2 regions of the Mesorhizobium sp. B2-3-10 genome follow, and region 1 is predicted to be linked to the other one. Evidence: riboswitches for the same ligand, from Rfam matches in the RefSeq annotation. Region 1 holds a riboswitch; the other holds the start of a gene.
The links. A riboswitch is a leader RNA that binds a small molecule or an ion and turns the genes downstream of it on or off. The one in region 1 is predicted to bind S-adenosylmethionine.

Region 1 (14,868 bases):
GTTTCACGCTGAGGTCGCCGAGCGCCCAGGACACCCAGCGCATGGCGTCGACATGAAACACGCCCATCAATGGGGCGCTCTCCAGCGCAAACCCGTCGCTTGGGCCGACGAAGGCAAAGGCGGCTGAAAAGGCGACGCCGAAGAACACGAGGGTGTCGAACACCGATCCGACCAGCGTGCCGACGATCGGCGCCCGCCACCAGCTCTGCCGGCGCAAACGGTTGAACACGGTCACATCGAGCAATTGCGCGGACAGGAACGCCGCTCCGGAAGCCGCCGCGATGCGCACCAGCCGGTCGGCTGATGTCTCGAATTCGATCAGGCCATGGCGGAACAGGAAGGGCGGGACGAGGATCGAGCAGACCACCGCCGTCATGAAGCCGACAAAGACGATCCGGCGCGCCACGGCAGGCCCGTAACGGCGGTTGGCGAGGTCCGTGACCAGGAAAGAGAAGGGATAGGTGAAAGCGCCCCAGGTCAAAACGTCGGCGAGCGACAGGCCGCCGACGTTTCCCTGCATGGGAAACTGCACGAGGATGTTCGATGCCACGACGACAAGCGCCATGGCAGCCACGAAAGGCAGGTACCGCGAAAAAGAAGACATTTTTTTATCCTGGGTAATGGAACCAGCGGAGCATCATGCCGAGGCAGCGCTCGCTTCGTAATTGAGCATCGGAGTGTCGAACCTTGCGGATCTATCCGATGCTCAGCGGCCAGCAAGGAGGTTGGCCAGGCGGTCGTCCCCCGCCTTTATCTGGATGTTACGCAGCGACCTGCTCGGCAAGCTTCTTGGCGATCTGCTTCTTCAAGAGACGCGCGCGCTGCGACAGTTCCTTGACGTCGGCCTTGGCCAGGAAGGCATCGAGGCCGCCGCGATGTTCGACCGAACGCAGCGCGTTGGCCGAGATGCGCAGGCGTACATTCTGGTTCAGCGCTTCCGAAATGAGCGTCACATTGACGAGGTTCGGCAGGAAGCGACGCTTGGTCTTGTTGTTGGCGTGGCTCACATTGTTGCCGGTCTGGACTGCCTTGGCAGTGAGTTCGCAGGTGCGGGACATGGTTCTAACCTTCAGTTCTCTCGGGGCCTGCCAAACCTTTGTACCCGCGCCGGGTGGCGCGCGGTTCTGGTCAGGCGGCCTTATGGAAAAGTTGGCGTTCCATAGTTGCATTTCACCCGGGCGTCAAGCTCCGGCTTCCGCACGGAAGCGCCCGGCTTTTCATATTAAGGCCGGATTTCACCGTATAAGCGGTCTCATAGGGACACGCCAGACCGGAGTCGCCCGCCTCCGGCCGAAACCAAGGATCCGATCCCGCCATGCTTCGTTCGTCTCACGCGCTTGTTGCCGCGCTTGTCATCGCCTTGCCGACCGCTGCGTCCGCGGCCTCGCCGCAGTCGTTCAAGGGCGAATACACGGTGTCGTTCCTTGGTCTCTCGATCGCCAGATCGACCTTTTCCAGCCATTATGAGAACGGTGCCTACGCGATCGAAGGCAGTGTCTCGGCGGCGGGTCTGGCCAAGCTGTTCGACGACACGCGGGGCACGATCTCGTCAAAAGGCACGATTTCGGGCCAGAAAATGGTGCCGCAGGCGTTTCGGGCCGACTACACTTCCGGCAAGAAGGCGTCTTCGATCGACATTCGCTTTAGCAATGGCAACGTGACCTCGACGCGGGTGATCCCCGCTCCGGGCAAGCGCGATCCCAAGGCCTGGGTGCCGCTCGGCGCCGGCGACCTGGCATCGGTGCTCGATCCGATGGCGGCGACCGTCATCCATGCCGACAGCCTCGACCAGGTCTGTGGCCGCAAGGTCAAGTTCTACGATGGTGAGATGCGCGCCGACCTGACGCTGACCTACGCCTCGAAAGGAACGATCTCGGTGCCGGGCTACAAGGGCGATACCGTCACCTGCCAGATGGGGTTCGAGCCGGTGGCGGGCTATCGCAAGGGCCGCAAGGCGCTCAATTATCTCAAGAACAAAAGCCGCATGATGGTGACGTTTGCACCGCTCGGCCAAACCGGCGTATATGCGCCGATCCACGCCACGGTCGGAACGCAGATCGGCACCTTGACCATCAGCGCCAGACGGTTCGAAGCGGTACAATAAGGCACGCCACCGGAGACAGAACGGGCGCGCCACTGGAGACAAAATGGGGCGCGCAACACTGATCGGCTTTTCGGCGGTCGCCATGTGGGCATTGCTGGCGTTGCTGACGGATGCGTCCGGCAAGGTGCCGCCATTCCTGTTGTCGGCGATCACTTTCTCGATCGGCACAGGCGTAGGGTTTGTCGCGCGACTGTTCATGCCGGCCACCGACAGGAGCCAAAAGACCCCTCCTCAGGTCTGGGTGATCGGCATTGCCGGCCTGTTCGGCTACCATTTCTTCTACTTCACCGCGCTGCGCAACGCGCCGGCGGTCGAGGCGAGCCTGATTGCGTATCTCTGGCCGCTGCTGATCGTGCTGGGCTCGGCGCTGATGCCGGGCGAGAAGCTGGCCTGGAACCATGTCGTCGGCGCGCTGCTCGGCCTTGCCGGCACCGTGCTGATCGTCACCAAGGGCGGCGGCCTGGCTTTCGATGCGCGCTACGCCTTCGGTTACGCCATGGCCGCCGTCTGCGCCCTGCTATGGTCGTCCTATTCCTTGCTGTCTCGACGTTTCCCGTCGGTGCCGACCAGCATCGTCATCTGGTTCTGCGCGGCAACCGCCGTGCTGTCGCTCGTTTGCCACCTGGCGCTGGAACAAACGGTTCTGCCTGACGGCGCCGGCCAGTGGCTGGCCGTGCTCGGGCTCGGCCTGATGCCGGTGGGCGCGGCCTTTTATGCCTGGGACATCGGTGTCAAGCGCGGCAACATCCAGGTGCTGGGTGCCGCGAGCTACGCGGCGCCGCTGCTGTCGACGCTGGTGCTGATCGCGGCCGGCGTCGCCGAACCGTCGCTGCGCATTCTGGCCGCCTGTGTGCTCATCACCGGCGGCGCGGCGCTAGCGGCAAAATCGCTGTTCCTGCGGAAGCCGGCCACGGAGAGCGGAGCCGGGACATCCGAAGGCGGAGCCAGGGCATCCGAAGGCGGAGCCAGGGTATGACGATGCCGTTTGCCGGGGGCATCGACGGCAACGCCAATGCGACGCTGATCTTTTCGCTGGTGGCGGCGGTGATCTATGGCTTCACGCTTGGCACGCCGCCGACGCTGGCCCGCTCGGCGGCAAAGACACTTGCCGTCGCGATGCTCGCCGTACTTGCCGCAATACAAGGCGGGCCGCTGCTGCTGGTCGCCGCCCTTGCGCTGAGCGCCATTGGCGATGCCTTCTTGTCACGCGACGGCGAAAAAGCCTTTCTGGGTGGGCTGGCCAGTTTTCTCGTCGCCCACATCGTCTATGTCGCGTTGTTGCTGCGCAGCGGTGCCGGATTGGAGTTGCTTGGCGCCGAGCCCAGGCGCGGTGCGATCGCGCTGGCCATGGCGGTGTTCGCGATCGTCATGCTGGCGGCGCTTTGGCGCCGCGTTGGTCCCGGCTTGCGTGTACCGATTGCCGTCTATGTCGTGACGATCCTGACGATGGGCATGTCGGCGCTAACGACAAGCAATGTCTGGGTGATCGGTGGCGCCGTGCTGTTCATGGCATCGGACGGGCTGCTCGCCATGGAGAAATTCTTAGTGTCGGCCGTCTCGCCGCATCGCGCCTGGATGCGTTTCACCGTGTGGGTTCTGTACTATGCCGCCCAACTGGCGATCACGCTGGGATTCCTGCTGGGCTAAATCGGCTTCGGCTGCCAGCCCGGCTCGGCCAGTTCGAAGGCGGCGAAATCAAAACCCGGCGCCACCGTGCAGCCGACCAGCGTCCATTCGCCCAGTGTGCGCGCCGATTGCCACCAGCCCGCCGGCACGGCGATCTGCGGCCGTTCACCCGCCGCGAGCTCGATGCCGAGCACCTGCTCGATAATGGCGCCGCTTTCTTCCCACATCGACAGCGCCAGAGGCGCGCCGGCATAAAAGTGCCAAAGCTCGGCGGCGTCCCTGACCCGATGCCAGGCCGAAACCTGATGCTGTTCCAGCAGGAAATAGATGGCGGTCGAATGGCCGCGCGCACCGCCGGCTTCGTCGCGAAAGGTTTCCGCGTACCAGCCGCCTTCCGGATGCGGGTTCAGGGCGAGTGTTGCTATGATTTCCGCGGAACTGGTCATCGGCAGAAAGCTGGCATCAGAAATTGTCCTTGCGCTTGCGGATCTCGGCGAAGACCTCGGCATCCCCAGCCTTTTCCATGCCAAGATGCTTGCGGATTGCCGGATCGTGCCAGCGCAGGAAGGGATTGGTCGACAGTTCCTCGCCGATCGTCGTCGGCAGCGTCGGCTTGTTGTCGACCCGCAGCGCCTCGATCCGCGCAGCGCGCTCCTTCAACGCCGAATTGGTGGGGTCGACGCTCAGTGCAAAACGGGCATTGGCGAGCGTGTATTCGTGGCCGCAATAGATTGTCGTCTCGGCGGGAAGAGCCGCGAGCTTCTTCAGCGATTCGTACATCACCGGCGGCTTGCATTCGAACAGCCGCCCACAACCCAGCGCAAACAGCGTATCCGCGGTGAACGCCACTTTCGATAACGGCAGATGGTAGGAGACATGGCCAGCGGTATGCCCGGGCGTGGCGATCACTTCGATGCGCTCATGGCCGAGATGCAGGACGGAGCCTTCTTCGACGGTTTCATCGATGCCGGGGATCTTGGCCTTTTCCGCCTCCGGGCCGACGATGCGCAGCTTGAAGCGCTCCTTGAGCGCCAGATTGGCCTCGACGTGATCCATATGATGATGCGTCGTCAGGATCATCGTCGGCGTCCAGCCGGTGCGCTTGATCGCGGCCAGGATCGGCGCTTCCTCGGGCGCGTCGATAATCGCGGTCTGGCCGCTTTCGGGGTCATGCACCAGCACGCCGAAATTGTCGGTGCGGCACATGAACTGTTCGATTTCGACCGGCATCGCATTTCTCCATTTGCCGCCGCAGACATAGGGCGCCGCTGCGTGAATGTCATCCCGGATGAGAAAGCGAATGTCATCCCGGATGGGAGCAAAGCGAATGTTATCGTGGGATGTCAAATTGACATCCGCCGTGCCGGCCGCTTTGGCCTTTTGTTGAATCCGGCTGACATCACGGCTACATCCCTGACATGCATTCCGACATCGTCGACCTTCGTTCCTTCTATTCGACAACGCTCGGCCGGTTCGCCGAGCGCTCGATCACCATGGCGCTGTCGTCGATATGGGCCGCGGTGCCCAATGAGCGGCTGGTCGGCCTGGGCTATACCTTGCCCTGGCTGGAACGCTTCGGCACCGACGCCGAGCGGGTCTTCGCCTTCATGCCAGCGACCCAGGGCGCCGTGGTCTGGCCGGCGGCCGGGCCAACGGCGACGGCCCTGGTGTTCGACGAGGAACTGCCGCTGGTCGATTCCTGCATCGACCGCATGCTGCTCGTCCATTCGCTCGAACACGTCGAAAACCCGCGTGAAACGCTGAACGAGATCTGGCGGGTGCTGTCGCCGGCCGGGCGCGTCGTCATCGTCGTGCCAAACCGGCGCGGTGTCTGGGCGCGCTTCGAACATACGCCGTTCGGCAATGGGCGGCCCTTCTCACGCGGGCAGCTCACCGAATTGCTGCGTGAGGCGAATTTCACGCCCGCCGCCTGGTCGGATGCGCTGTTCTTCCCGCCATCGCGGCGGCGTTTCATGATGCGCTTCCACAATGTGCTGGAGCGCGCCGGCCGGAGGCTGTGGCCGATCTTTTCCGGCGTCATTGTCGTCGAAGCGCAGAAACGGCTCTATCAAGGCGTGCCGGTGGCCCAGCGTGCGTCCCGCCGCGTCTTCGTGCCGGTGCTGTCGCCGCATGGCGCGACACGGCTCGGCCGGCGGGCCGAGGCAAGGGGTGTGGCATCGCCCCGGCAAGTGACACCTTCGTGATCGCGATGGAAACTTGCATCGCGCCGCGTCTTTCCGACCTATCTGTCGTGCTGGGCTCGCGGAGTGGTTGAGGGGCTGCCGCCGTCGGCTCCCTTCATCCGGTTTCAGCTTCGCTACTGAACGCAAGGACCTCGGCCATGGCTGATCAATTGGACAATCAGGCCACCATTCAGCCGGTCGCCGTCGCCAGCAGCCTGCGCGATCAGGTGGCGACGATCAAGCGGGCGCTGATCGGATCGCCGGTTCGCAAGTGGTTGCTGTGGACGTCGCTCGGCATCATGGGCGTCATTATCGCGACGTCGATCGGCCAGGTCTTGCTCAACCGCTGGAACCAGCCCTTCTACGATGCCCTCGCGCGCCGCGACATGGCGGCCTTCCTGCATCAGCTGATGGTCTTTGCCATGATCGCCGGCGGACTGCTGGTGCTCAATATCGGCCAGACCTGGCTCAACCAGATGATCCGGCTGAAGTTGCGCGAGGCGCTGACGCTGGACCTGATCGACCAATGGATGCGGCCGGCGCGCGCCTTCCGGCTGGCCAATGCCGGCGCCATCGGCGTCAATCCCGACCAGCGCATGCAACAGGATGCCGCGCATCTCTCGGACCTGTCGACCGATCTTGGTGTCGGCCTGCTGCAGTCGTTCATCCTGCTCGTGTCCTTTGTCGGTGTGCTGTGGGAACTGTCTTCGGGCTTCGTCTTCCACGTCAACGGCTGGTCGCTGGCGATACCGGGCTACATGGTTTGGGCCGCGTTCCTCTATGCCGGTACCGCCTCGTGGCTGAGCTGGCTGGTCGGGCGGCCGCTCATCAGCCTCAACAGCGACCGCTATACGCGCGAAGCGGAGCTGCGCTCCTCGATGGTGCGCGTCAACGAGAATGTCGATGCCATCGCGCTGTACCGTGGGGAGGATGACGCCAAGCGACGGCTGCAACTCGACCTCGGCACGGTGCTGGGCGCCATGCGGCGCATCTACACCGCCCAGATCAATCTGTCCTGGGTAACCGATACCTATGGCTGGATCACGGTCGTGGCGCCGATCCTGGTCGCCTCGCCGGTCTATTTCTCGGGGGATATCAGCTTTGGCGGGCTGATGATGGCGGTCGGGGCCTTCAACCAGGTCCACTCCTCCCTGCGTTGGTTCATCAACAACATCGGCAGCATTGCCGACTGGCGCGCCACGCTGATGCGTGTCGCCGACTTCCGCATCGCGCTCGATGAAACCGATGTGCTGCACGACAAGGAGAAGCGCATCGAATTCGCCGACAACGCCAATGGCAACCTGACGTTCGAGAAGCTTCAGGTGGCATCGCCGGACGGATGCACCAAGCTCGCCGACCAGCATGTCGAAATCCATGCCGGCGAGCGCGTCATGATCACCGGTGAACCGGGCGCCGGCAAGACGCTGTTCTTCCGCGCCATTGCCGGGCTGTGGCCGTGGGGCAGCGGGCGGATCGGCCTGCCGGCGGGGGAAACCATCATCTTCGTGCCGCGTGTGCCCTATTTGCCGGCCGGCACGCTGCGCGAGGTCCTCAATCACCCGAACGGGCGTGCGCCGGCGAACGACGCCGACATTTCAGCGGTGCTTGCCGAGGTCGGTCTTGGACGGCTGTCGTCGTCGCTCGACCGCGTCGGACGCTGGGACCATGAGTTGGGCGATGACGAACAGCGATTGCTGGGCGTGGCCAGGCTCGCCTTGCGACAGCCAAAATGGGTGATCATCGACGAAGCCATGGATGCGTTCGACGGACCCTCGCTGCGGCGCGTGCTGTCGCTGCTGGAGAAGCGCCTGCCCGGCGCCGCGATCATCAACATCGGGCGCGGCCAGCACAACAATCAGTTCTTCCCGCGTTCCCTGACGATCGTTAAGGATTCCGACGCGCCCGCGCTGAAACCTGCCCACGTCAGGGCGGGTGCCATCGAGCCGCCGCCAGCCGCGGCAAGCCTCCACCACAGGAAGTAGCAGTTTTTCCCCCGTTGCGGCCCGTTGCCTGGCCGCCAAGGCCCTGGCGGTCGGCATCTCGCTGCGGGACGAGAAGGAATGCGCCCTGCAACGCGCCGTGCTCGATCGCTGAGCTGTCGCCGGTCAGGCCGGTGGAATTCCAAACTTGCCACGAACTTCGTCGTAGAGGTCGCGCCGCCAGCGGCGGCCGTGGAGATAACCGTTGATCAGTTCCGGCAATGAATAACCAAGCGCGTCAGACGAGCGGTTGGCCATGTATCCCGCAAATGCCTGTGGTATTCGCCCCCGGAGAATATCGGCGATGATCTGCCGCGTGATCATAAAGGGAGGGACATGGGGGTAGGAGCGAGCGATGTGCGGATGCTTACTCATCAGGATCGCGTAGGCTTCGACATAGCCGTCCCTGCGGCCTGAAATCGAATTCTGCGAATTGTGCTTCGTCCAGTCGATATCTTCCGATAATTGCGCGCCGAAGCGCTGTGCGAAGCGCAGCAGAAGCTCGCGGTCCTGCATCCGGGGAATGTCGCTGTCATAGCCGCCGATGGCCAGCAAAGCCTCGCGCCTGGCTGTTATCGCCGATCCGGCTATGAAGGCCGTCTGCGCGACCACCGCCCGCTCCAGCATTGGCGGGTTCAGGAAAGCGCCGCGGTTGACGCAGGCGGTGCCGCGGCCACCCTTCACCGAGACATATGAGGAGAGCAGGACTTCGAGCGCTGGATTGTCGTCGAACCATGCCAGCGTCCGTTCGAGCCGGTGCGGCAGGAAGAGATCGTCCGAATCAAGAAAAGTCACCACGGGCGCCCGGGCTAGCTCGATGCCGGCATTCCTGGCGGCATTGGCGCCGCGCCACTTCGCGCCGACATAGATCAGCCGGGGGTCATGGATGCGGGCGAGCGCCGCCTCGGTCCCGTCCGTCGAACCATCGTCGACGACGATATGTTCAAATCGCGGCATGCTCTGGGAAAGCACGCTTTCGACGGCGCGGAGCACCGTTTCGCGCCGGTTGTGAGTCGGCGTGATCACCGTGACGAGGGGCGCCTGTTCGGTCTTCCCGATCATATCACGTCGGCCGCCTCCAGCGCGTAAACACCCTTCGCGCCAGGTCCTTTGATCATCGGGATGGCTAAATGGATCGGACTTCCCCCTGGATGGGCCTGATCGGATTCGGTGCGACGCTACAAAAAACAACCTGCCATGTCACCCCGTCGTGCCGTCGTTCGACCGACCAGGCATGATGAATTCCAGCTCATGGCGCTTCAACTGCAACACTTTCGCACCCGCTGAAAGACGCGCGGCCACCCTCAAGGATTGGCAGTCGCGCCTGCGGGCGACGCCCATTTCATTATCGCTTCAGCAGGAACACTGCTTGTTGGCCAAAGAAATTCCAGAACCACCATGGCATCGACAGGCCGATCTTCTGGCCGTTGGCGTCGAGCGCGGTCGCCTTCTCCACTGTCGCGCCAAGCTCTTCGCACAAATTGACGAAGTCTCGGATCGTGCAGAAGTGGATGTTGGGCGTGTCGTACCAGGAATAGGGCAGGTCGCTGGTCACAGGCATGCGGCCCTTGACGAACAGCGACAGGCGCACCCGCCAGTGACCGAAATTGGGGAAAGACACGATTGCCCGGTTGCCGATCCTGAGCAGCTCGTCGAGCACCAGCTTCGGGTTGCGGGTGGCCTGCAGGGTCTGGGACAGGACAACGAAGTCAAAGCCCTTGTCGGGATAGAATTCGAGATCGGTGTCGGCGTCGCCCTGGATGACACTGAGACCGCGCGCCACGCATTCGTTGACGCCACGCTGCGACAGCTCGAGTCCGCGACCGTCGACCTGCTTGGTGTCCTGCAGCAATTCGAGCAATGAGCCGTCGCCCGAGCCGACGTCGAGCACACGCGATTGCGGCGGGATGAGGTTGGCGACGACCTCGAGGTCGACGCGTTGGCTGCCGTTGACGCTCATGGCTTCGCCTCGTGGACGGCGCATGGCCTTGGTCCGAAACGTCTGCAACTTTTCGGGGTCATGGCTTCGCCGTCCTGTTTGGCGCATGAGCTTGATCCGAAACGTCTGCAACTTTTCGGGGTCATGCGCTGAGCCCCCTGGCGCGCGCGGCCGAGCCGATGAAGCCGTTGATGGCGGCAAACAGTTCCGGCTCGTCGAGCAGGAAGGCGTCGTGGCCGCGATCGGTCTCGATCTCGACGAAGGATACCGAGGCGCCGGCGGCGTTGAGTGCGTGGACGATGGAGCGGCTCTCTTCGGTCGGGAACAGCCAGTCCGATGTGAAGGACACCAGGCAAAAGCGGGTTTTCGTGCCGGCGAAGGCGTCGGCCAGCCGGCCGCCATGGTCGGCGGCGAGGTCGAAATAATCCATCGACCGCGTCATGTAGAGATAGGAGTTGGCATCGAAGCGGTCGACGAAGGTCATGCCCTGGTGGCGCAGATAGCTCTCGATCTGGAAGTCGGCATCGAAGCCGAAGGTCAGCGCTTCGCGGTCCTGCAAATTGCGGCCGAATTTGCGGTGCAGGGCGGCTTCCGACAGATAGGTGATGTGGGCGGCCATGCGCGCCACCGCCAGCCCTTTCTCCGGGCGCTTGCCGTGTTCGAAATATTTGCCGCCATGCCAGTCCGGATCGGCCATCACAGCCTGCCGCCCGACTTCGTGGAAGGCGATGTTCTGTGACGAATGGCGCGCCCCGGTGGCGATCGGCAGCGCCGAGAACACGCGCTCGGGATAGCTCGACGCCCATTCCAGAACCTGCATGCCGCCCATCGAGCCGCCGAGCACGCAGAACAGTTTCTCGATGCCGAAATGGTCGATCAGCATCTGCTGCGCGCGCACCATGTCGCGGATGGTGATGACCGGCAGGTCGAGGCCATAGGGTTTACCGGTGGCCGGGTTGGTCGAGGCCGGACCGGTGGAACCCAGGCAGCCGCCGATGACATTGGAGCAGATGACGAAGAAACGGCTGGTATCGATGATCCTGCCCGGTCCGATCAGCACTTCCCACCAACCGGGCTTGCCGGTTACCGGATTTGTGCTGGCGACATGCTGGTCGCCGGTCAGCGCGTGGCAGACGAGGATGGCATTGGAGCGGGCATCGTTCAGCGTGCCATAGGTCTGGTAGGCGATCTGGAACGGCGACAGCAGCGTGCCGGCGTCGAGCTTGAGCGGCTTGTCGGGTCCGAAACGCAACACCGGGCTCGACGGTTGGTCGGCCTCGTTGTTGGTCTTTCCTGCACGCAGAGCAGCCATCACGTCTCTCTTGCTGCACCGTGCGGTCGTGGAAATCGTTGCCGATCCCCGCCGCCGATGCGTCCGTCCGGCCGGTCGCGGACAACAAAAAACCGGCATTGCCTTCGCAAAGCCGGTTACGTCACGCAAACGGCCCTTTAGCGAATTGTTTAACGTGGCTGCAAGCCGACCGGCCAAATCACCACGGAACTGTCAATCGTCTTTCTAGAACCCGCCTGCCTCGCCGTCAATGGCGGCGGCTGGCACCACTGCCACCTCTCGACATTGCGTGCCATGGCTTGTATCTCCGCAGCGGCCTCCGGATGGAGGGGTTTTCGACGGATTTTGCAAGATATGAACCAGACACCGGATCAGGCACGTCCAACTCCGCGCGCGGGCATCATGGACATAGAGGCCTATGTGCCCGGCAAAAGCTCGGCGCCCGCCGGCGTCGCCAAGGTCTACAAGCTGTCGTCGAACGAGAATCCGCTTGGGCCTTCGCCGAAGGCGATCGAGGCCGCGCGCGAGGTCGCCGGCAAACTCGACATCTATCCCGACGGCAGCGCCAGGCGGTTGCGCGAGGCAATCGCCGAGGTGCATGGCCTCAACCCGCAAAACATCATCTGCTCCAACGGGTCGGACGAAATCCTCGGCCTGTTGGCGCAGACCTATCTCGCGCCCGGCGACGAGGCTATGTTCACCGAACACGCCTTCATGGTCTACAAGATCTACATCCAGTCGGCAGGCGCCACCCCGGTCGTGGTCAAGGAGACCGACGAGCGCGCCGACATCGACGCGATGCTGGCGGCCGTCACGCCGCGCACGAAAATCGTGTTCCTGGCCAATCCCAACAACCCGACCGGCACCTATGTGCCGTTCCAGGAGGTGCGCCGCCTTCATGCCGGACTGCCGGGAAACGTGCTCCTGGTGCTCGACGCGGCCTACGCCGAATATGTCCGCCGCAACGACTACGAAGCCGGCATCGAGCTGGCCGGCAGCGCCGAGAACGTGGTGATGACCCGCACCTTCTCCAAGATCGGGCTCGGCGGCGCGCGCATCGGCTGGATGTATGGTCCCCTGCATATCGTCGACGCCATCAATCGTGTACGCGGCCCCTTCAACGTCAATGCGACTGCGATCGAGGCCGGCATCGCCGCGATCCGCGACCGTGCCCATGTCGAGCGCAGCGTGGCGCATAACGAGACCTGGCTCACCTGGCTGAGCGGCGAAATGACCGGGCTCGGGCTGCGCGTGACGCCGAGCGTTGGCAATTTCCTGCTCATTCATTTTCCCGACGATCAGAAGCATTCCGCGGCGGCGGCTGACGATTATCTGAGCGCGCGCGGCTATATTCTGCGGCGCGTTTCAGGTTACGGCTTTCCCAACGCGCTTCGCATGACCGTCGGCACTGAAGAGGCCAATCGCGGCGTTGTCGCCGCGCTCACGACATTCCTGAAAAGCTAGAACGTCTAAAGAGCTGGAACACCATGGCATCACCGATGTTCGAAAAGATCGCGCTGGTCGGTATCGGCCTGATCGGCTCGTCTCTGGCCCGCGTCATCCGACGCGAGGGCTTGGCTCGCCATGTCGCCATCTCGACGCGCAGTGCGGCAACGCTCAAGCGAGCCGAGGAACTGGGCCTTGGCGATTCCTACACCATCGATGCCGGGGACGCGGTGCGTGATGCCGATCTGGTCGTTGTCTCGGTGCCGGTTGGCTCATCCGGCGCTGTAGCGGAGGAAATCGCGCCGGCGCTGAAAAAGGGGGCGATCCTCACCGATGTCGGCTCGACCAAGGCCTCGGTCATCGCGCAGATGCAGCCGCATGTGCCTGAAGGCGTCCATTTCATTCCTGGCCATCCGCTGGCGGGCACCGAAAAATCCGGCCCGGATGCCGGGTTTGCCGACCTGTTCGACAACCGCTGGTGCATCTTCACGCCGGTGCCGGGCACCGATCCGGAAGCGCTGGAACGGCTGTCGGAATTCTGGCGCCGCTGCGGCGCCAACATCGACACGATGGACCCGCAGCATCACGACATGACGCTGGCCATCGTCTCGCATCTGCCGCACATCATCGCCTACAACATCGTCGGCACCGCCGACGATCTGGAATCGGTGACCAAGACGGAAGTGATCAAATATTCCGCCTCCGGTTTTCGCGATTTCACGCGTCTGGCTGCCTCCGATCCGACCATGTGGCGGGACGTGTGCCTGCACAACAAGGATGCCATCCTGGAAATGTTGGCGCGGTTCTCGGAAGACCTGGCGTTCCTGCAGCGCGCCATCCGCTGGCGCGACGGCGACAAGCTCTTCGACCTGTTCACCCGCACCCGCGCCGTGCGCCGCTCGATCATCGAGGCGGGCCAGGATATCGACGCGCCCGATTTTGGCCGCCAGGCGGTCGAGCATCCGGCAAAGAGCTAGGTGATTTCAACCGGCCAGGCGGTTGCCATCATGGCGAGCGTCTCCGCCCGATCCGGCGCGCCCAGCCGGCCGCCGAAGCGCAGGCACTTGAGCGCGGCGGCCGCGCTGGCAAAGCGCAGTGCGTGCTCGACCGCCATGGCTTCCGCCAGCCCGACGGCAAAGGCGCCATGAAAGACATCGCCGGCGGCCAGCGTGTCGACCGCCTTGACCCTCGGTGCCTCGACATGGCGGGATGATCCGGCGCTTCGGTCGAACCACCAGGTACCCGCCGCGCCGCCGGTGACCGCGACGAACGCATCGGTGCGGGACGCCAAATCGGTGCAGGCGGTCTCCAGATCCAGCGCGTGGCCGCATATGATGCGGACCGCCGGCTCCGAGGCGACGATGTGCGAGGCGAGCGGCAATAGTCGCTCCAGTACCGCCAGGGGCGCGGTATCGGCATCGAGTATGGCTGGGCGGCCGGCGGCGCGCGCCGCCTTAAGGGCAAGCGCCGCGGCGCCCGGCCAGCGCACGTCGGCCAGTACGGCGTCGAATGCCGTTATGTCGGTGAACGGCAAAACCTCGGGATCGGCCTGCGCGCGCGCGTCGTAGAAAGGCACGATGATCCGCTCGCCATGCGCATCGACCAGGATCGAGGCCAGTGCCGAGCGGGCGCCGCTGACGCGGCGTACATGGCTGCAATCGACGCCCTCGGCCTCTATCCCGGCAATCAGCAGATCGCCGACCGGATCGTCGCCGGCGCTAGCCCATAGCGACACCTCGGCACCCAGGCGATGCGCGGCGCAGGCCGCGCTCGTCGCCATGCCCGAGGCGATCTGGATGCCGTCCGAGGCGATGAATTTTCCCTGATGCGTGGGCAGTGATTCGACACGAAGAATGGTGTCAAGCGTCAGTGCGCCGACGCTCAGCAGCTTTGCCGGCCCCGCCATCCGTTAGTTGACCGGTTTGATCTTGCCCAGCGGAATGAAGCCGAGGGAAGCCTTGCCCTTGACCACTTTCAGCGGCATGGACGGTTCGCTGCCAAGCAGCGCCAGGGCGCCAAAACCCTGCTCGATCGCATTCTTCTGCTCGGGTATGGCGCCGGCAAGAATAGATGCCACCGCCTTGGGATCCTTGATCCTGATCATCAGGTCGGCGTCGACGAGACCCTCGGCATCGACTGACAGCGGCCCGGAAACGGTGACGCGCGCCGTGCCGGACGACAGATCGAGGTTGCGGATTTCGATCCGCTGGCCGCGCAGGCTTTTCACCTGCGTGCCGATCAGCGCCACGCCGTTCTTCAGTGTCACGTCGCCGCTGGCATCGAGCGCCGGCAACATCCGC
Region 2 (14,868 bases), on a different contig from region 1:
AGGATGAAATCATGCAGCATTTTGGCAGCCGGCGACAGTACGCGATTCCTGACGGTGATCAGGCTGTAAGGCCTGACCTCGATGTCGAATTCGGTTTGGACGACATCGATGGCGCCGGCAAGCCCGTCCGGGTTCTGGATGAACTTCGCCACCTGCACCGAGACCGGCGCGATGGCATCGGATTGCGCGACCATGACCAGCGTGAGCAGCAGCGAACTGGTGTTCAAGATCCGGTCCGGCAGCGCGATGTTGCGGTTCAGGAAGTTGCTCTCCATCGCTTGACGCAAGGGCGAACCGCCCGACTGGAACACCCAGTCATAGGCAGCGGTGTCTTCCAGCCGCACCACATTGCCTCCGGCGAGCGGGTGGCCGCGGCGCACGATCAGGCAGGCCTTCTCGACGCCGATCACACGGGATTCGAACAGTCGTGGATTGAGGTCGTCGGGAATGCGGGCGATGATGAAGTCGTGGCGCGAGCCGATCAGCTCGCGGGCGAGCACGTTCGACGTCTCGACCTGCATGGTGATCTCGATGCGCGGGTAGATGCGGCGGATTTCACGGATCGCCGGCACCGCCAATTCGATCGCCGGCGCGGTCACGGCGCCGAGGAACACCGAACCGCCCTTGCCAGCCTTGAGCTCGGCAATCTCGCGGTCGGCTTCGCGCATCTCGAGCAGGATCGAGCGGGCCCGCCTGGCAAGCGCCTGGCCATAGGGAGTGAGGGTCACTCCGCGCGGCAGCCGTTCGCACAGCTTCACGTCGAGCACCGCCTCCATCTCGGCGATCATGCGCGAAGCGGCCGGCTGGGAGATGTTCATGACCTGGGCCGCGGCGCTCACCCGTCCGTGATCGTCGAGGGCGGCGATCATGCGCATGTGGCGCAAGCTCAAACCACTGCGCAGGAGTGTCTCACCGTCTCCCGGGAGCTTCTCGTAACTTACTGGAATCGCATCCGGATCGCGCAATGCCGCCATGATCTCCAGCTTTCTCGCCGATTGCTTTCCGGATGCTAGATCATACCGGTTTCGGTATAGCAACCACCAAAGATCGCATTTGACAGTTATGGCAAAGGGACCCACCCTTCGCGCGTTCCGGGACGCAAGGGTCGGTAGCGATCAAAATCGTATCGATTGAAACTGCGTCGCGGAGCCGATTGGGAGGATACCGGAGATCGATAATGCCGACAGCGGCGCGTTTGCGCTCCTGTCTGGCTGCGCGGCCCGCGAAGCCCCGAGGTGTCGCGTCCATCAACCAGGGAGAGTAATGTGAAGATTATCAAGACGCTGGCCGCCGTGGCGGCCCTTGGCATCGCTGCCATGACCTATCAGGCGCACGCGGCCGACAAGGGTCTTGTCGGCGTGCTGATGCCGACCAAGACCTCGCAACGCTGGATCAATGACGGCGACGCCGTCAAATCCCAGCTCGAGGCGCTCGGCTACACTGTCGACCTGCAATACGCGCAGGACGACATCCCCAACCAGCTCAGCCAGCTGGAAAACGAAATCACCAAGGGTCCGAAGGCGCTGATCATCGCCTCGATCGACGGCACCACGCTGTCGGATGCGCTGCAGAAGGCCAACGACGCGGGCGTCGTCGTCGTCGCTTATGACCGCCTGATCAAGAAGACCAAGAATGTCGACTATTACACCACCTTCGACAATTTCGGCGTCGGCGTGATCCAGGCAAATTCCCTGGTCAAGGGCCTCAAGGAGCGTTTCCCGAACACCAAGCCGTGGAACGTCGAACTGTTCGGCGGCTCGCCCGACGACAACAACGCCTTCTTCTTCTACAATGGCGCGATCTCCGTCCTGCAGCCGCTGATCGACGACGGCTCGATCAAGATCAAGTCCGGCCAGACCGGCATGGACAAGGTCGGCACGCTGCGCTGGCTCGCCGCTACCGCCCAGGCGCGCATGGACAACCTTCTGTCGGCCAACTACTCGGACGGCAGCCGCGTCGATGGCGTTCTGTCGCCCTATGACGGCCTGTCGCGCGGCATCACCGCCTCGCTGCGCGCTGTCGGTTACGGCACCGACGCACAGCCCTGGCCGATCGTGACCGGTCAGGACGCTGAGACCGCCTCGGTCAAGCTGATCATCTCGGGCGAGCAGTACTCGACCGTGTTCAAGGACACCCGCGAACTGGCCAAGGCCACGGTGCAGCTGGTCGACAAGGTGCTCTCCGGCGGCAAGCCGGAAGGCCTCGACGAAAAGACCTACAACAACGACGTCAAGGTGGTTCCCTCGATCCTGCTGACGCCGCATGAGGTCGACAAGTCGAACTACCAGGCCCTGGTCGTCGACTCCGGCTACATCAAGGCCGAAGACCTGAAGTAATCCCGGTTACAAAGGCAGGGGTCCTGCGCGACGCAGGGCCCCTTTTCGTTCACAAGCGGCCCCGGTATTGTCTCTGCCGGCCTAGAGCCATTCCCGGAAAGTGCGCAGCGGTTTTCCGTCAGGAATCGCCTAAAAAAGAAAGTCTAGGAGGAGCTTGCCCTGATGACCTCGACGATTTTGGAGATGCGCGACATCACCAAGACGTTCCCCGGCGTGAAGGCGCTGTCGAACGTCAACCTCCGCGTCGAGGAAGGCGAAATCCATGCCGTGGTCGGCGAGAACGGCGCCGGAAAATCGACACTGATGAAGGTGCTTTCGGGCGTCTATCCCTCCGGCACCTATGATGGCCAGATCATCTTTCAGGGCCAGGAATGCCAGTTCAAAGGCATTCATGACAGCGAACACAAGGGCATCGTCATCATCCACCAGGAGCTCGCGCTGGTGCCGATGCTGTCGATCGCCGAAAACATTTTCCTCGGCAACGAGCAAGCCAGATACGGCGTCATCGACTGGGACGCCAACGAGGCGCGCACGGCCGAGCTTTTGAAGAAAGTCGGGCTCAAGGAAGACCCCAAGACGCTGATCACCCATATCGGCGTCGGCAAGCAGCAGCTGGTCGAGATCGCCAAGGCGCTCAGCAAGGAAGTGAAGCTGCTGATCCTCGACGAGCCGACAGCATCGCTCAGCGAGAAGGACAGCCAGGCGCTGCTCGATCTATTGCTCGAGTTCAAGCGGCAGGGCATGACCTCGATTCTGATCTCCCACAAGCTCAACGAGGTGAACCGCGTCGCCGACAAGGTGACGGTGATCCGCGACGGGCGCACGATCGAGACATTGCCGAGGAAGGACATCAGCGAGGACCGCATCATCACCTCGATGGTCGGCCGATCCCTCGACGATCGCTACCCGCCGCGCGAACCTAGCATCGGCGACGTCATTTTCGAGGTCAAGGACTGGTCCGTCTACCACCCGATCCATGCCGAACGGCAAGTGATCAAGAGCATCGACCTCAAGGTGCGCAAGGGCGAAGTTGTCGGCATAGCGGGACTGATGGGCGCCGGTCGCACCGAATTCGCCATGAGCCTGTTCGGCCGCTCCTATGGCCGGCGCATCAGCGGCGAGGTGCTGCTCAACGGCAAGCCCGTGGACCTTTCCACAGTGGGCAAGGCCGTGCAGAACGGCATCGCCTATGTCACCGAGGACCGCAAGACCTACGGGCTGAACCTCATCGACCATATCAAGCACAATGTGACGCTGGCCAACCTCGGCGGCGTTTCCAGTGGCGGCGTGATCGACGATATGCGCGAAATGAGCGTCGCCAACGACTATCGCAAGAAGACCAATATCCGCGCCTCCAGCGTCTATCAGCTGACCGGCAACCTCTCTGGCGGCAACCAGCAGAAGGTGGTGCTGTCGAAATGGCTGTTCGCCGACCCGGAAGTCCTGATCCTCGATGAGCCGACGCGCGGCATCGACGTCGGCGCCAAGTACGAAATCTATACAATCATCGCTCGCCTTGCTGCCGAGGGCAAAGCGATCATCGTCATCTCGTCTGAAATGCCGGAATTGCTCGGCATCACCGACAGAATCTATGTCATGAACGAAGGACGCATCGTCGGCGAGATGGCGGCAAGCGACGCCAGCCAGGAAAAAATCATGCGCGCCATTGTTCGCGGAGAAGGAAAAGCATCATGAGCACAGACAGCGCTCCCGCACCTCAAAGCGGCACCGCCGAGGACGTCAAGCAGGGTCCTCGCGTCGCCGTCTCGGCGCTGACGACGAACCTGCGCGAATACGGCCTGATCATCGCGCTGATCGTCATCATGCTGTTCTTCCAGTACACGACGTCGGGAACGCTGTTCAAACCGGTCAACCTCAGCAACCTGGTGCAGCAGAACTCGTTCATCATCGTGATGGCGCTCGGCATGCTGCTGGTCATCGTCGCCGGCTACATCGATCTCAGCGTAGGATCGGTCGCCGGCTTCATCGGCGCGCTTGCCGCCATGATGATGGTCATCTGGCCGCTTGGCATATTCAGCAATCCGCTCGTTGTCTCGATCGTCTGCCTCATCGTCGGCGGGTTGATCGGTGGCGCGCAAGGGTACTGGATCGCCTATCACCGCATACCAAGCTTCATCGTGACGCTCGCCGGCATGCTGATCTTCCGCGGCATCTGCCAGGCGCTGCTTGGCGGCGGCTCCTCGGTCGGCCCGCTTCCCGACAGTTTCAAGGCGCTGAGTTCCGGTTTCATCCCCGATGTGATCGGCCCGCTGACCCTGATCCCGCCGACGGTGAACGCGGCCGGCAAGACCGTTTTGGGCAGTGGCCTGACGCTTCACATGACGACAGTCGTGCTGGGCCTGATCGCGGTGCTCGCCTACGCCTATTTCGGCTTCAGGACGCGACGCAAGCGCGAACTCCACGGTTATGAGGCCGAGCCTTTCACCCTGTTCGTCATCAAGACCTTGGTCGGCAGCGCGCTGGCGCTCTTCCTGGTCTTCCAGTTCGCGACCTATCGGGGCCTGCCGATCGTGCTGCTGGTGATGGGCGTGCTGATCTCGCTGTTCGTCTTCGTCACCAAGCGCATGACCATCGGCCGCCGCATCTACGCCATGGGAGGCAACGCCAAGGCGGCGCAACTGTCGGGCATCAACACCGAAAGGCTGACGCTCTGGGTGTTCGTCAATATGGGCGTTCTGTCGGCGCTCGGCGGGCTGATCATCGCCGCACGTCTCGGCCAGGCCGTGCCGGCGGCCGGCCTCGGCAGCGAGCTCGACGTGATCGCGGCCGTCTTCATCGGCGGCGCCTCGGCGATGGGCGGCGTCGGCCAGGTCATCGGCGCGGTGGTCGGCGGCTTCATCATGGGCGTGATGAACAACGGCATGTCGATCATGGGCGTCAATGTCGACTGGCAGCAGGTGGTCAAGGGCCTGGTGCTGCTCGGGGCCGTGATCTTCGACGTCTACAACAAGAACAAGGCTTGAGGGCCGGGGGCGAGGACTAGGAGGCATACGGGTTCTAGATCGCGAGGCTGCCGGCAGCCCGTCGGCACCAAGAAGTCCGGGGAAGGACCAGGCTCGCGAACGCAATCCGGACGAAGCGTTTCAACCGTGGCGCGTTTCCGCGCCGCGCCGGTCAGGATTTGCCCATCGGCAGCCGGATACAGATAAATGAGAGAGGACTGATCATGCTGATCTCGCAGATTCTCGACGACGCCGAGACGATCCGTGTCGTTGCCCGCAGCGGCGGGAAGACCCGGATCATCAACGGTGCGCGCAGCGTCTATTCGCTGGCGATGGAAGCCGCCCGCACCGGCGTCGGCCTGGCCGCCCTGATCGAACGCAAGGGGCTTGGCGAGACGATCGATCTCGACGCCGCCTACAAGCGGGGGCGCCTGCTGTCGCCGATCAATCACCCCGACCCAGCGCATCTGCACCTGACCGGCACCGGGCTGACGCATCTGGGGTCGGCCGCGACGCGCGATTCCATGCACAAGAAGCTCAGCACCGACGGCGAGGAGCAACTCACCGATTCCATGAAGATGTTCCGCATGGGACTGGAAGGCGGCAAGCCTGCGAAAGGCCAGGTCGGCGTGCAGCCGGAATGGTTCTACAAGGGCAACGGCACCATGGCGGTCGCGCCTGGCGCGGCGCTCATGTCACCGGCCTTTGCCAAGGATGCCGGCGAGGAACCCGAGGTCGCCGGAATCTATGTCATCGGCGACGACGGCGCGCCATTCCGCGTCGGTTTCACCTTGTCGAACGAATTCTCGGACCATGTGACCGAGCGCGTCAACTATCTCTTCCTCGCCCATTCCAAGCTGCGCAATGCCTCCTTCGGCCCGGAGATCCTGATCGGAGACCTGCCTTCGGACATCCGCGGCACGTCGCGCATCCTGCGCGACGGCAAGGCATTGTGGGAAAAGCCCTTCCTGTCGGGTGAAACGAACATGTCCCACACCATCGCCAATCTCGAACACCACCACTTCAAATATTCGGCCTTCCGCCAACCTGGCGACGTGCATGTGCATATGTTCGGCACCGCGACGCTATCCTTCGCCGACGGCATCAAGACGGAAGCCGGCGACGTGTTCGAGATCGAGGCCGGGGATTTCGGACTGCCGCTGCGCAACCCGCTCGAGATCGAAAAGCCGGTGAAGGTGTCGGTGAAGGCGCTTTGAAGCCATGAGCGCGTGATTCCCCTCTCGTGGGGAATGGCTGGCAAGCCAGAGCGGGGCGCTGTCCCGCCGATCTAGCAATAGGTTTCCGTCACGCCTTCGGCTCTCAACAGATCGCAGGGATGAATGAGGGCAGCAACCCTTCGCGTCCCCTCTGCCCTGCCGGGCTTCTCTTCCACAAGGGCCCCTCGTGGGGGGATCGGCAGCTTCGACCTTAGCGCACGGCGCGGAAATGCTTTGACAGCTTCAGGCCCTGCGCCTGGTAGTTCGAGCCGAGATCGGTGCCGTAGAGCGCCTGCGGTCGCTTCAGCATATGCTCGTAGACCAGCCGGCCGACGATCTGGCCGTGGTCGAGGATGAACGGCACTTCGTGGCTGCGCACTTCGAGCACCGCCCGGCTGCCGGTGCCGCCGGCCGCCGAATGGCCGAAACCCGGATCGAAAAAGCCGGCATAGTGGACACGAAACTCGCCGACCAGCGGATCGAACGGCGTCATCTCGGCGGCGTAGAGCGGCGGCACATGCACCGCCTCCTGGCTGACGAGGATGTAGAACTCGTCGGGATCGAGCACCAGTTCGCCGGCGCGGCTCTTGTGGATCGGCTCCCAGAAGTCGAGGACATCCTGCGCGGCGCGCTTGTCGACATCGACGAGGCCGGTGTGGTGCTTGCCGCGATAGCCGACCAACCCATCCTTGTCGCCATTGAGGTCGATCGACAGCGCGATGCCGCCGCCGGAAATGTTCGGCGGCTCCGTGGCGACCAGCATCTCGGCACGATGCAGCTCATGCAACTCGGCTTCCGAGAGCAGCGCGTTGCCGGTGCGAAAGCGGATTTGAGACAGGCGCGAACCCGTGCGCGCGATGATCGGAAAGGTGCGCGGGCTGACCTCGAGATAGAGCGGACCGTTGTAGCCGGCGGCGATCTTATCGAACTCATGGCCCCGATCGGTCATGACGCGGGTGAAGATGTCGAGCCGCCCGGTCGAGCTCTTCGGATTGGCCGAGGCCGAAATGTCAGCCGGCAGGGCCAGACTTTCGAGCAGCGGCACAATATAGACGCAGCCGGTTTCGAGGACCGCGCCTTCGGTCAGACTGATCTCGTGCAGTTGCAGCCGATCGAGCTTTTCCGACACCTTGTGGTTGGGACCGGGCAGGAACGAGGCGCGAACCCGCCAGGCCTTTTCGCCCAATCTGAGATCAAGGCTCGCCGGCTGGATCTGGTCGGCATCGAGCGCACGCGGCGACTTCAGCGCGCCGGACCGGAACAGCGCCGAAATGTCCTGATCGGGAAGAATGCCTGTCTGCCGCAAAGTCTGGCTCCGCCCCAAGACTGGTCTCTTTCGTTGCAGGTTCTTGTTTGTTGCAGGTTCTTGCCGCAAAACCGCCGGGCACTTCTGCGGAACCTGCCTTGGTACAAACGTCTTAATGAAGCCGGCAATTGACGCAAGCGTGGCGCGGGTCTAAAGGGTCGTTATCCCGTGGTGATTTGGCCGGTCGGCTTGCAGCCACGTTAAACAAGTCGCTAAAGGACCGTCGGGCCGCAAGGCCGTATGGACCGGTTGCGACTTTCGCGGCCGGTTTTTTTGTGTCTGGAACAAAGCGATGAGCACCAAGAAGCGCAACTGGAAACCTCAGACGGCACTCGTGCATGGCGGAACCCTGCGTTCCGGCTTCGGCGAAACCTCCGAGGCGATGTACCTGACCCAGGGTTATGTCTATCAGACGGCGCAGGCCGCCGAGGCCCGCTTCAAGGGCGAAGAGCCTGGTTTCATCTATTCGCGCTACGCCAACCCGACCGTCGACATGTTCGAAAAGCGCATGTGCGCGCTTGAAGGCGCCGAAGACGCGCGCGCCACGGCGTCGGGCATGGCGGCGGTGACGGCTGCCCTTCTGTGCAGCGTCAAGGCCGGCGACCACATCGTGGCCGCGCGCGCGCTTTTCGGCTCCTGTCGCTGGGTCGTCGAGACGCTGGCGCCGCGCTATGGCATCGAGGCGACCTTGGTCGACGGCACCGATATCGCCAATTGGGAAAAGGCGGTCAGGCCCAATACCAAGCTGTTCTTCCTGGAAAGCCCGACCAACCCGACGCTGGAAGTCGTCGACATCGCCGCCGTCGCCTCGCTTGCCAATTCGATCGGCGCGCGGCTGGTCGTCGACAATGTCTTCGCCACGCCGCTGCAGCAGAAGCCGTTGCAGCTTGGTGCGCACATCGTCGTCTACTCGGCCACCAAGCATATTGACGGCCAGGGCCGCTGCCTTGGCGGCGTCATCCTGTCAGACAAGAAGTGGATCGACGAGAACCTGCACGACTATTTCCGCCACACCGGCCCGAGCCTGTCGCCGTTCAATGCCTGGACCTTGCTGAAGGGCCTAGAGACGCTGCCGCTGCGCGTGCGCCAGCAGACCGAGAGCGCCGGCAAGATCGCCGACTTCCTGGCCGAGCAGCCGCAGATCGCCCGCGTCATCTATCCCGGCCGCGCCGACCACCCGCAGGCCGATATCGTCAAGAAGCAGATGTCGGGGGGCTCGACGCTGATCTGCCTCGACGTCAAGGGCGGCAAGCCGGCGGCCTTCGCCCTGCAGAACGCCCTCGACATCGTGCTGATCTCGAACAATCTCGGCGACGCCAAAAGCCTGATCACCCATCCGGCGACGACCACCCACAAGAACCTCAGCGACGAGGCCCGCGCCGAACTCGGCATCGGGCCAGGTACGCTCAGGCTGTCGGTCGGCCTGGAGGATACGGACGACCTGCTGGAAGATATCGCCCAAGCATTGAAGGCCGCCAAATAGGTTTCGTCCAGGCAGCGTCGTCAGCAGCGATCAGGCGCTCGACGGCGTCTCCTCCAGTTCCGCCGTCTTGGTCCGGATGGTCATGGCGTTGCCGCGCCAGTCGACAGCGCCGCCGAGCCAGCCGCGCGCCCAGATGGCCGGGAGCATGACGTCCCGCGCGACCGTCGCCGCGATCATGCGCGTCGAGACGTGCCAACCCTTGGCCAGGGCCAGAGCGCATTCCGGAAGATAGAATGCCGCCAGCACGGCAATCGCGGTCGCCCAGAGACTGACGCCGGCGCTCGCCGCGGCAATCAGCGCAAGAACCAGCGGGACCGCCGCACCAGTCAGGATCTCGGGCGCGAAGAACAGCGGGAAAGTGACGCGGCGCAGGCGCGCCCAGCGGGCCTGGCGCGACCAGATTTCGCCAAACGTGCGCTGGCCGAGGGGCTGCTCGAAGGGCGCCGCAACGAGGTTGACACGCAGGCCGAGGCCGTTCACCAGCTTGGTTGCGGCGGCGTCCTCGGCGATCTCGGCGGCCAGCGCGCGGATGCCGCCGTTGGCGTCGAGCATCGGCTTGTTCCACAGCATGCTCTTGCCCTGCGCGAAGCCGAGGCCGAGCGCCGCACCGGCATACTGCCAGCGGGCCTGCAATGTGTTGAGGAAGGCGCATTCGACGTCGGCCCAGAAACCATCTGGCCTGGAGCCGATCGGCGTCGAGCAGACAAGGCCGGTACCGTGCTGCCACGCCGCCATCATGTGCTCGACATAGTCCCTCGGCATCAGAACGTTGGAATCGGCAAGAATGACCCAGGCGTGGCGCGCCGCTTCCCAGCCTTTGACGCAATTGTTGAGCTTTGGATTGGCACTGACACGGTCGTCGCCGATCAACAGCCGGGCCGGCACCTGCGGAAACCGGGCAATCGCCCTGTTTATCAGTTTGACCACCGGGTCGTCGGCATGGGCGACGCAGAAGATCAGTTCGTAGCGTGGCCAGTCGAGCGCGAAGGCCCGTTCCAGCGTCTCATGTGTGAACGGCTCGACGCCGCGCGACGGGACGACAATCGACACCGCCGGCGATCTGCCCGCCGGCGGGGCGATCGTGGTGCGCCGTTTCAGCTGTGAAGCGGCAAGCAGGATGCTGGCAGCGTTCGAGAGGATGAGGGCAGTCGAAAGCGAGGCGGATATGAGAGTGAGTTCCATCGAGATCTGGTCACTCCGGAAGTCGGCCCGCGTCGCGGCCGTTTTCAACAGTTCGACAGAGGGCCGAGTCGCCCGGTTCGCGCACACCACCATTGTCGTGTGTCACTTAAATGACATTCTTTGCCGGCACCTGCGTTTCAATCCCAGGCGCGACAAGACGCGCACGTTGACCTGCTCACCGCGAGCGTCGAAAGTCGTCGGATTGTTTTGGAGCCGCTCATGTACCGCGCCGTGACGCGCAACATCGAAGTGCAGGTCAGGCCGTTCTATCTGGAGGATCGTTCGGATCCCCAGGAGAACCGCTACGTCTGGGGCTATCAGATAACGATCGACAACCAGTCTGACGAGTTCGTGCAGCTTCTGTCGCGCTATTGGCACATCACCGATGGTGCCGGCCGGGTCGAGGAAGTCCGCGGGCCGGGCGTTGTCGGCGACCAGCCGGAACTCAATCCCGGCGACAGCTATCAGTACACGTCCGGCTGCCCGCTCTCGACACCCTCCGGGATCATGGTCGGACGCTACACGATGCGCAACAAGCGCGGCGAGACGTTCGACATCGCCATCCCGGCCTTCTCGCTCGATCTGCCGGGGACAAGGCGCACGGTGAACTGAGGGCCGACGGTCGCGTCGCCCCTCATCCGCCCTTCGGGCACCTTCTCCCCGCAGAACGGAGAGAAGGAAAGGCTTTACTGAGCCGCAAACTCGGCTGGATCGAAGTCGTACTGCGTCGAGCAGAATTCGCAGGCGACATGGATGCCGCCATCCTCGGTGCTGTCCTTGATCTCCTGCGCTGAGAAGCCTTCGAGGATGCCACGGATCTTGTCGCGGGAGCATGAGCACTGGTCGGCCACGGGAACGCCGCCGAAGACGCGCACGCCATGCTCATGGAACAGACGATAGAGCAGCCGCTCGGCGCCGATGGTCGGGTCGATCAATTCGGTCGGCTCGATGGTGCCGAGCAAGGCCAGGAGTTCCTGCCAGGAATTATCGGCCGGATCGTGGACTTCCTCGCGCGGATCGCCGTCCCCACCCGGCAGGTCCGGAATGCGCATGCGCTCGGGCGATTGCGGCAGGAACTGCGCCAGGATGCCGCCGGCGCGCCATTGCTCGCGCGCGCCGCCGATCCCGGGCGTCAGCAGCTTGGCGACCGAGAGCCTGATATCGGTCGGGATCTGTTCCGACTGACGGAAATAGGTGCGCGCCGCGTCTTCCAGCGTTTCGCCGTCGAGCTGGACGATGCCTTGATAGCGCTGAGTATGGGCGCCCTGGTCGATGGTCAGCGCCAGCACGCCGCTGCCAAGCAGCGTCTGCTGGGACGTCTCGCCTGCCGCGACCAGTGCTTCGAGCCGATCCGCATCGAAGCGTGCATAGGCGCGCAGTGCCGAGGGCGTGGAGAAGTCCGCGACCAGCATGTCTACAGGCCCGTCGGTACGGGTCTGCAGGATGAACTTGCCTTCGAATTTGAGCGAGGTGCCGAGCAGAACGGTCAGCACGCAGGCTTCCGCCAGCAGGCGGGCGACCGGCTCGGGATAATCGTGGCGGCCAAGGATGGCGTCGAGCATCGGCCCAAGCTGGACCGTGCGGCCGCGCACGTCGAGCGGACCGACCTCGAAGGGAACGACGTGATCGTCGCCGGCGTAGCCGAACTCGCCGAGTTTGGGGTGATGTTCAGTCACTTGATGGCTTTCCAACATGACAAAGCTCCAGGGCGCGGCCATGCGGCCCTGGTGGGCACATGCGTCCAAACGCGCTTGATTTGCGTGATGCGGCGCAGATAGGCATCGCGCCGCCGCAGATCAAGCGCCTGGGCATTTCAGGCGCCTGGGCATTTCGGGCGCCCAAGACACTTCAAGCCCCAAGACACTTCAAGCACCAAGACACTTCAAGCACCGAGGCACCAGGCAAGCACTGCCTTCTGGGCATGGAGCCGGTTCTCGGCCTCGTCGAAGACCACCGAATGCGGCCCGTCGATGACCTCGTCGGTCACTTCCTCGCCGCGATGGGCCGGCAGGCAGTGCATGAACAATGCATCCGGCTTGGCCTTGGCCATCAGCGCCGCGTTGACCTGATAGGGCGAGAAGACATTGTGCCCGCGAGCACGGTGTTCCTGCCCCATCGACACCCAGCAGTCGGTGACGATGCAGTCGGCCTGGTCGACGGCTTCCTCGGGCGAGCGGGTGAAATGCAGCTTGCCGCCATGCGCCTTGGACCAGTCGACATGCTTCTGCGCCGGTTCGCTGCCTTCGGGCACGGCGACGTTGAGGTTGAAGCGGAACCGTGCCGAGGCCTCGAGCAGCGAGTGCAGCACATTGTTGCCGTCGCCGGTCCAGGCAATCGTCTTGCCGGCCACCGGACCGCGATGCTCCTCGAAAGTCATGATGTCGGCCATCAGCTGGCAAGGGTGGGTGTCGTCGGTCAGTCCGTTGATCACCGGAACGGTGGCATTCTCGGTCAGCTCCAGCAGCCGCTCATGCGAAGTGGTGCGGATCATGATCGCATCGACGTAGCGCGACAGCACCTTGGCGGTGTCGGCGATTGTCTCGGAGCGGCCGAGCTGCATCTCGGTGCCGGTCAGCATGATGGTCTCGCCGCCGAGCTGGCGCATGCCGACGTCGAAAGAAACGCGCGTGCGCGTCGACGGCTTGTCGAAGATCATGGCCAGCACCTTGCCTTCGAGCGGCTTGGTCCGCTCGCCGGCCTTGAGACGCGCCTTTCGCGTCACCGCATCATCCAGCATGAAGCGCAAATCGCCTTCGGAAACGGTGGAAAGATCGGTGAAATGGCGAACTGACATCAGGAATGGTTCCGGATTACTTCGCGGCGGCGGAGGCGATCGCCTCCGACAGGCCCTTGGCGCCGGCGCGGATGCGGTTGAGCGCTTCGTGAATCTCGGCGTCGGTGACGGTGAGCGGTGGCAGCAGGCGAATGACGTTGTCGCCGGCCGGAACCGCCAGCAAATGCTGGTCGCGCAGCGCCATGTTCACCTTGCCGTTGGGCATCGCGCATTTGAGGCCGAGCATCAGCCCGGTGCCCCTGATATCCTCGACGATTTCGGGGAATTCGTCGGCTATCGAGGCTAGCCCCTGCTTCATCAGCAGCGCCTTGCGCTGGACATCCTCCAGGAAGCCGTCTTCCAGAACGACGTCGAGCACGGCGTTGCCGACCGCCATTGCGAGCGGATTGCCGCCGAATGTGGTGCCGTGCACGCCGGCGGTCATGCCGACGGCCGCCTCGTCGGTGGCAAGGCAGGCGCCCATCGGGAAGCCGCCGCCAATGCCCTTGGCGATTGCCATGATATCGGGCGTCACCGCGGACCACTCATGCGCGAACAGCTTGCCGGTACGGCCAATGCCGCACTGGACCTCGTCGTATATCAACAACAGGCCGTGCTGTTCGCAGAGCTGCCGCAGCCGCTTGAGCGACTGTGTCGGTACTGGGCGGATACCGCCCTCGCCTTGCACCGGCTCGATCAGGATCGCGGCGGTCTCGGGCGTGATCGCCTTCTCGGCGGCGTCGATGTCGTCGAAGCCAACCTGGTCGAAGCCTTCGACCTTGGGTCCGAAGCCTTCGAGATATTTGTACTGGCCGCCTGCCGCGATGGTCGCCAGCGTGCGGCCATGGAAGGCGCCCTCGAAGGTGATGATGCGGAAGCGCTCGGGATTGCCCTTGACGAAATGGTAGCGCCGCGCCGTCTTGATCGCGCATTCCAGCGCCTCGGCGCCGGAATTGGTGAAGAACACCTTGTCGGCGAAGGTGGCATCAGCCAGCCGCTCGCCAAGCCTGCTCTGCCCCGGGATCTCATAGAGATTGGAGACGTGCCAGAGTTTCGCCGCCTGCTCGGTGAGGGCCGCGACAAGGTGCGGATGGCCATGGCCAAGCGAATTGACCGCGATGCCGCCGGCGAAATCGAGATATCGCTCGCCCTTGTCGGTAACCAGCCAAGTGCCTTCCCCATGGTCGAAGGCCAGGGGTGCGCGAGCAAAGGTCTCGTAAAGCGCCGAACCGCTCATTATATGCGTCTCCGGTACCGGAAAATCAAAAAAGCCGCCAAAGCGGCGGCCTTCTGCGGCTTATCGTGTTTTTCGGCCATGAAGTCAACGAAAACGTCGCGTAGTGGCGCGCGGCAAGCTCCCCGACGCAACGCCGGCTCATGAGCGACCGGGCAAGTTGGGGAAAACCGAAAAAACCGATTCGTGTTGCACTTGGGACTCTTGTCACCGAGTCAGCGCATAGAGTAGTTGTAGTTGAGAATAACTAGATTTCGTGCGGCGGACCTAATCACCAGATATATGTGGTGTCTGCCCCAGCAGTGGTGCTGGGTCGGGAATGGATTCTGATTGCCGCACGCTTATGAGGAGCGCGGTCATGAACTGGACTGACG

Region 2: it holds a riboswitch for S-adenosylmethionine, as region 1 does, so the genes downstream of both, FJ943_RS15995 (O-succinylhomoserine sulfhydrylase) here and FJ943_RS05785 (homoserine O-acetyltransferase) in region 1, are expected to answer to the same signal.

Annotation. Positions count from the first base shown of each region.
Region 1 covers NZ_VFVT01000001.1:1,133,253-1,148,120, forward strand. Annotated here, with positions in the region: gene FJ943_RS05730 (queuosine precursor transporter) at 1-604, opposite strand, end outside; gene rpmB (50S ribosomal protein L28) at 762-1,058, opposite strand; gene FJ943_RS05740 (DUF3108 domain-containing protein) at 1,316-2,104, shown strand; gene FJ943_RS05745 (EamA family transporter) at 2,148-3,080, shown strand; gene FJ943_RS05750 (lysoplasmalogenase) at 3,077-3,751, shown strand; gene FJ943_RS05755 (cupin domain-containing protein) at 3,748-4,176, opposite strand; gene gloB (hydroxyacylglutathione hydrolase) at 4,193-4,960, opposite strand; gene FJ943_RS05765 (methyltransferase domain-containing protein) at 5,149-5,934, shown strand; gene FJ943_RS05770 (ABC transporter ATP-binding protein/permease) at 6,072-7,895, shown strand; gene FJ943_RS05775 (glycosyltransferase family A protein) at 8,019-8,954, opposite strand; gene metW (methionine biosynthesis protein MetW) at 9,238-9,852, opposite strand; gene FJ943_RS05785 (homoserine O-acetyltransferase) at 9,974-11,143, opposite strand; SAM riboswitch at 11,261-11,338, opposite strand; gene hisC (histidinol-phosphate transaminase) at 11,477-12,586, shown strand; gene FJ943_RS05795 (prephenate/arogenate dehydrogenase family protein) at 12,610-13,545, shown strand; gene FJ943_RS05800 (sugar kinase) at 13,542-14,474, opposite strand; gene FJ943_RS05805 (DUF2125 domain-containing protein) at 14,478-14,868, opposite strand, start outside.
Region 2 covers NZ_VFVT01000005.1:96,578-111,445, forward strand. Annotated here, with positions in the region: gene FJ943_RS15965 (LysR family transcriptional regulator) at 1-974, opposite strand, end outside; gene chvE (multiple monosaccharide ABC transporter substrate-binding protein) at 1,266-2,336, shown strand; gene mmsA (multiple monosaccharide ABC transporter ATP-binding protein) at 2,499-4,031, shown strand; gene mmsB (multiple monosaccharide ABC transporter permease) at 4,028-5,320, shown strand; gene araD1 (AraD1 family protein) at 5,524-6,516, shown strand; gene FJ943_RS15990 (2'-deoxycytidine 5'-triphosphate deaminase) at 6,728-7,822, opposite strand; SAM riboswitch at 7,981-8,058, shown strand; gene FJ943_RS15995 (O-succinylhomoserine sulfhydrylase) at 8,115-9,305, shown strand; gene FJ943_RS16000 (ceramide glucosyltransferase) at 9,336-10,487, opposite strand; gene apaG (Co2+/Mg2+ efflux protein ApaG) at 10,707-11,099, shown strand; gene FJ943_RS16010 (Hsp33 family molecular chaperone) at 11,174-12,205, opposite strand; gene argF (ornithine carbamoyltransferase) at 12,370-13,281, opposite strand; gene FJ943_RS16020 (aspartate aminotransferase family protein) at 13,298-14,497, opposite strand; gene FJ943_RS16025 (GcrA family cell cycle regulator) at 14,853-14,868, shown strand, end outside.